DNA from 2 places in the Clostridium lapidicellarium genome. Region 2 is predicted to be linked to the other one. Evidence: riboswitches for the same ligand, from Rfam matches in the RefSeq annotation. Region 2 holds a riboswitch; the other holds the start of a gene.
The links. A riboswitch is a leader RNA that binds a small molecule or an ion and turns the genes downstream of it on or off. The one in region 2 is predicted to bind cyclic di-AMP.
Positions count from the first base shown of each region.

Region 1 (3,420 bases), on a different contig from region 2:
GATTCAGTTACTCCTGTAGTCGTTGATTTTTGGGCTTCTTGGTGCGGACCTTGTAAAATGCTGTCGCCTGTAATGGAGGAAGTTTCAAACGAGATGCAGGGGAAGGCAAAATTTTTGAAATTGAATGTGGATGAAAACCCGGTTACTGCAGCACAATTTAAAATTTCCAGTATTCCAACTGTCATGGTATTTAAAGATGGAAATGTGGTAGACAAATTTGTTGGATTTAGGCCTAAAAATTCTATAAGGGACATTTTGGAAAAACACGTTTGAATATAAATAATTCTTGGAGTTTATACATGTTAAAATGACAAATTGACTTGGTTGATTTGTCATTTTAAATATAAACTGGGAGGTGGTAAAAGTGAATTTCAGATATGACATTGCTATAGTAGGCAGTGGTCCGGCCGGGCTTTCTGCGGCAGTTAATGCTAAAATAAGGAATAAAAGTATTATTGTGTTTGGCAAAAAAGAGCTTAGCAATAAATTGATAAAGGCTCCTAAAATTAAAAATTATCTTGGACTGCCGGATATAACTGGAGTACAGTTGAAAGAGAAGTTTGAAGAACACATAAAATCTATGGGTATAAATATAACCCCTGAGAATATAAATGAGATATATGCCATGGGAGAATATTTTGGCCTTATGGTAAATAAGAAGATGTATGAGGCAAAGACGATAATATTAGCTACTGGTATTGAATACACAAAGCCTTTGAAGGGAGAAGAGAAATTTTTAGGCAGAGGGGTGGGATATTGTGCCACTTGTGATGCCCCTTTATATAGAGGGAAAATAGTAACCGTTATAGGATATAACAGGGAGGCTGAGAGAGAAGCTAATTATGTAAACGAGTTAGTCGGAAAGGTATATTATATACCTATGTACAAAGGTATATTAGAATTAGATAAAGATATAGAAACAATACGGGATAATGTCGTAGAAATATATGGCAATGGTAAAGTTGAAAAAGTTATTTTAGGAAATGGCGAGATAACTACAGATGGGGTATTTGTACTGAAGGACAGTATTTCACCTTCTCAGCTTGTCCCTGGAATTGTAGTGGAAGATAATCATGTAAAAGTAGATGTAGATATGAATACAAATATACCAGGATGTTTTGCAGCGGGAGATTGCGTGGGGAAACCATATCAATATATGAAAGCTGTGGGTCAGGGACAGACAGCTGCATTAAATGCTGTTCTATACCTTGATAAAGTGAATTGAGAAACTGGGCTGCCATAAAATTTATAGCAGCCCAGTTTCTCAATTCACTACGAAAAACACATGATTTCCTATAGACTTGACGTTTTTTTTACGTATATTTTTCATCCATTGAGATGTGGCAATTTTAGGGTTATAAAAGAAAATAGATTTACCAGTTGGATCCACTCCTCTTAATGCCTGAGAAACTGCATTATAACTTTCTTTATTTGCTGTTACATCTATACTTCCATTTTTGACACAGGAAAAAGCCCCCCTTTGTGTTACGACCCCCTTTACCGTCTTTGGAAATTCAGGGTACTGTAATCTATTTAGTATTACAGAGGCAACTGCTACTTTACCCTCGAAAGGTTCGCAGTTGCTTTCAGCATAAACCACTTTAGCCATTAAATCCACATCTTCTCTTGTTATATATATTTTTTGGTCAGAGCAGTTAAATACTTGCACTACCTCTTCCTGTTCGTTGAATAAATTGGAGTTTGTATTGCTGATAGTGCGGGAACTTACATTTTGAGACGGTATAAAAAGCATCAAAAAGAGAATAATAAAATAAAAAAATCTTTTCAAACGAAATCATCTCCTTATTACCGACGGGGTTAGCTGACGGGTTCGGTAAAGGCATAACCTACGTAATTACGATTCACCCCAATGTTATTGGTTTCCCCGTGTTCTTATTTAAACTTAGGTCAATGATATTGTACCCATTAATTAAAATAAAATACATTTTATTAAAAATTTTTAAAATGTTTTAAAGTACTGATATAAACAATATTAAATAGTGTATAATTATTAAGAGATACCTTTAACTGAACGTTATCAGGAGGTTAACTAAAACTTTATTTTTGAATCTAACAATCACTTAATAGGATGGTGGAACGGGTGGAATTACTGCAGATAATTATAAATTCCGTTAAGAATATAAGCTTGTGGTCTATTGTGGATATATCAGTGGTATCATATATACTTTATAAAGTTTATATGCTTATAAAGGAAACTAGGGCAGAGCAGCTTTTAAAAGGAATCATACTTATATTATTTCTCATACCAATAAGCAGCTTTTTCCATTTGGTAATGCTTAATTGGATACTTACAAAAACACTGGCTATAGGCGTTCTTTCTTTTGTTATCATATTCCAGCCTGAAATTCGTCGTGCACTTGAGCACTTAGGGAGGACGGCCTTTAATGATAGACATGTATTGCAGGACGAAGAGGTAATGGAAAAAGTCATAACAGAGGTTGTAAATTCCGTGGATAATTTGTCAAAGAGTAAAACAGGGGCGCTCATTGTAATTGAGCAGGTTACAGGACTTGAAGATGTAATAAACACGGGAACTAAATTGGATGCCCTGGTATCTTCGGCTCTTTTGGAGAATATATTTGTGGTAAATACACCGCTGCATGACGGGGCAGCTATAATAAGAAATGACAGGATAGTTTCGGCAGGGTGCTTTTTACCTCTTACAAATAATAATGATTTGAATAAAAAGTTAGGTACAAGACATAGAGCTGCCATTGGCATATCGGAAAATTCTGATGCATTGATTATAGTGGTTTCTGAAGAAACAGGGACTATTTCTTTTGCTATCAATGGTAAACTGATGAGAAATTATACTAAAGATAGATTGAAAAAAGTCCTTATTGCTATAATAAAGAGAAGGTTTCAGAAGAAATCTACCTTGAGGGAGAAGGTGATTGAGTGGAAGAAAAAAATGGGAAAAACCAAATCCTGATAAAGGTATGCTGTGTTATTGCTGCATTTATTTTGTGGTTATATATATTTAACGTGGAAAATCCCATGACAGAAAGAAAAATTGTCGTGCCTGTAACTATAGTTAATAAAAATGTACTTGCTCAATCAAAGCTTGTTCAGATAGGAAATGAACAACCTAATGTGTCTCTTATAATAAAAGGGAATGCTTCCGATGTATATTCAGTAAAGCCCAATGACTTTAAATTAAATTCCGATCTGAGTTCCTATGTTATGAAAAAAGGAGAGAATAATATACCGGTAACTGTGAAGAAAAGTCCCAATAATATAAGTATAGTAAATAATCAAAATTTGTGGATAAAAATACAGCTTGATGAACTGAGAAAGAAAATTGTACCTGTAAAAGTCATACTTACAGGAAAACCTAGGGGAGGATATTATGCTTTGCATCCTGTTTTGGAGACGGAAAAAGCAGAGATAAGCGGTACT
Region 1 is NZ_JBGFFE010000022.1:45,217-48,636, reverse strand. It holds gene trxA (thioredoxin) at 1-273, shown strand, start outside; gene AB8S09_RS12710 (NAD(P)/FAD-dependent oxidoreductase) at 365-1,225, shown strand; gene AB8S09_RS12705 (cell wall hydrolase) at 1,265-1,789, opposite strand; cyclic di-AMP (ydaO/yuaA leader) riboswitch at 1,793-1,920, opposite strand; gene cdaA (diadenylate cyclase CdaA) at 2,090-2,953, shown strand; gene AB8S09_RS12695 (CdaR family protein) at 2,920-3,420, shown strand, end outside.
Region 1: another riboswitch for cyclic di-AMP. It lies ahead of AB8S09_RS12705 (cell wall hydrolase); the one in region 2 lies ahead of AB8S09_RS11300 (cell wall hydrolase).

Region 2 (3,420 bases):
AGCACATTCACCTGTAAATTGTCAGTTGGTTCAGTTTATGTTAACATTGTCCTATATACTTTTTAATTATAAAAAGGGGGTAAAAAATTGATATCTGAAAGAATGAAGGAATACGTATCTAAAAGCTCTACAGTGAGGGCTATGTTCGAAGAGGGGAAAAGGCTCTCTTCAATCTATGGGGAGGAAAATGTCTTTGATTTTAGTCTGGGCAATCCCAATGTGAAGCCGCCTGAATCCATAAAGGAAGCTGTATATGAAATATTGGACAAGGAGCCTCCCAATTTGGTTCATGGATATATGAGCAACTCCGGCTATGAAGATGTGAGAGATAAAATTGCTGGGGATATAAGCAAAAAATACAATTTAAAACTTACCGGGAACAATCTGATAATGACCTGCGGGGCGGCAGGTGGATTGAATATTGTTTTGAAAACTCTTTTGAATCCAGGGGACGAGGTTATTGTATTTTCACCGTTTTTTGGAGAATATGAAAATTATGTGAGGAATTTTGACGGAAAACTGGTTATTATACCATCCGACAGGGAGACCTTTGAACCTGACTTGAACCGGTTGGAGGATAAAATAAATTCCAGGACTAAGGCTGTGATAATAGATTCGCCGAATAACCCGACGGGAATTGTCTATTCAGAGAAACTTATTAAAAGTATGGCTGGGGTGTTAAATAGAAAGCAGGAACAGCTGGGCACCAGCATATATTTGATTTCCGATGAACCCTACAGGGAAATAGTATATGATGGGATAAAGGTTCCCTTTGTATTGAATTACTACAGGAATTCATTTGTCGTGTACTCCTACAGTAAATCACTTTCTCTTCCCGGAGAGAGAATAGGATATGTGGTCTGCGGCAGTGAAACGGATGATTTCGACAATGTAATGCAGTCTCTGAACGTGGCAAACAGGATTCTGGGATTTGTAAATGCACCTTCGCTGTTTCAGAGAGTTATTGCAAGGTGCCTGGATTCAAAAGTGGATGTAAATATATATAAGAAAAACAGAGATCTTTTGTACAACCATCTCGTTAAAATAGGTTTTTCCTGTATCAAGCCTTCAGGGGCTTTTTACCTGTTTCCAAAATCTTTAATACCTGATGATGTTGAATTTGCAAAGAGGGCAAAAAAATTCAATCTGCTTGTAGTTCCGGGTTCTTCTTTTAAATGTCCGGGTTATTTCAGGCTTTCCTATTGTATTTCATATGATAAAATAAAAAAATCACTGGACAGTTTTGACAAATTAATTAAATAATATAAAGGGCCGGATTCAGAAAATCTGGCCCTATGTTTGTCCATTTCCATTTAATAGGTGAATACCATCTTGCCGTCCCTCAAAGCTATTGGTTTTGACCACAGCCATGTGTTTGTAGTGCTGTCGTCGAAATAATAGAGTGCACCTTTTGTGGGATCATAGCCCTGTAGTGCGTCATAGGCGGCTTTTTTTGATTCCTCGGACGCAGGCTTGTTTATCCATCCGTTTGATACCGGCGTGAACTGATAGTATCCTCCTGACTTTTCATATATTACATCCTTTATTGTAGAAGGATATTTGGAGCTTTGAACCCTGTTTAACACGACGGCTGCAACGCCTACTTTAGCTTTGTAGGATTCGCTCTGTGCTTCTGCATTTACCAGTCTTGCAAGTAAATCCAGGTCACTTTCGCTGTAAGGCACTATGCCCGGAGAGGCTGTCTTGTTTTTAAAAATGTAACCCGAGGGTATATTGAGTACCTGGCCTGGACAAATATACTTGTCCACATTAGAGTTGGCAGCAGTCAATGTATCCAGGGATATATTGAATTTTTTAGCTATTAAATAGAGAGTGTCATTGGGCTGCACGGTGTAAGTCCTTGAATCTATCTTCAGGACTTCATCTGGATATATATAAGTCTGGTTTAAATTGTTGTTTTGCATTATTGTATCCACACTGTTTTTAAATAACACTCCTATTTTGAATATTGAATCATCAGGTTTTACCGTATAACTTGCTGCATGGACCTGGGTGAAAGATATGGTACAAAGTGATACTGCAAATATCGAACTTACGATTTTCTTAAAATGCATGTTAGATTATCCCCCTTAATTTTGCCTGCGGAGTTAGTTGACGGGTTCGGGATTGTGGGATACCCCTGCTTTTAAATTAAAAGATTCACCCCTGTGTGTTTTCCCCCGCATTCCATTTCTGGAATTTAGGCTTGTCTCGTTTGACATTCTAACAGTATTTCCAGAAAATATCCATATGGGATTAGTGGCAGCTGTGGCAGATTAATCCTTCCTACAGTTTGAATCCGCCCATTATTTTTGCAATTTTTTGTGCCAGTTCCGCCAGGCTCTGGGATGAGTCGGCTATACCCGTAGAAGCTTTTGTGACTTCCTCTACGCTGCTCAGTATCTCCTCCGATCCTGCAGCGGATTCCTCTGCCGTGGAAGCTGTGTTTTCAATGGATGAATTTATACCCGCCATCATTTCTCTCATCTGTTTTGACGAGGCATCAATGTGTTTTGACATGGTGTTCATGAAATCAGCGTCATCTTCATAGTGCACGCCTGTTTCCATCAGAAGGTTGTAGTTTGGCTGGACGCTGTTTGATATGTAGCCCAGCATTTCATTTCCGCTTGAGGATAAATTCTTAAATGCACCTTCCACTGAAAGCACCATTTTGTTTATGTTGTCCACAGTTTTGGAGGATTGTTCCGATAATTTTCTTATTTCTTCCGCCACAACTGAGAACCCTTTTCCCGCTTCTCCTGCCCTGGCGGATTCAATAGCGGCATTCAGCGCCAGAAGATTGGTCTGCTCTGCTATGTTCCCTATTGTTTCCGACATGACTTTAACCTGTGAAACTGCTTTTCCTGCCTTTATGGCTTCTATAATTTTGTTTTTCTTTTCATTGTATATGGACTCTCCCTCTTTTATGTTCTGGGCACGTTCCTTTATTTCTGAAGAGGTTTTAGCTGCTTTTCCAGCATCATCCAGGAGACTGTCCACACTTTGTGTCATTTTTTGGGAAGATGTATTTATCTGCTGGGTGACACTGCTCAAATTCTGTGCCCCCTTTGCTATGCTGACCGTGGATTCATTTACGGAATTCATCATTGAGGATATCTCTTCCGTAGATGCCGATAATTCTTCACTGGATGCACCCATCTCCTCGATACTTGTATTTATTTTGCCGATTAAGTCCCTTACGTTGTTTTTGGCCGTGTTCAGATTGACGGCAATGTCTCCAATTTCATCTTTGCTAGTTGTTTTCAGGGATTTGCTTAAATCTCCGCTGCTTATTAGATCTGTAAAGGCCAATATTTTATTGATTCTATTTATGAATCCGGATGTGATTTTTCTGCCTAAAATTACTGCGGCAATTATTCCAAGGAGAGTCAAAGCTGTGATTGTATAAAGAGAAATCCG
Region 2 is NZ_JBGFFE010000017.1:51,032-54,451, forward strand. It holds gene AB8S09_RS11290 (DUF1648 domain-containing protein) at 1-2, shown strand, start outside; gene AB8S09_RS11295 (pyridoxal phosphate-dependent aminotransferase) at 88-1,263, shown strand; gene AB8S09_RS11300 (cell wall hydrolase) at 1,314-2,075, opposite strand; cyclic di-AMP (ydaO/yuaA leader) riboswitch at 2,083-2,217, opposite strand; gene AB8S09_RS11305 (methyl-accepting chemotaxis protein) at 2,287-3,420, opposite strand, start outside.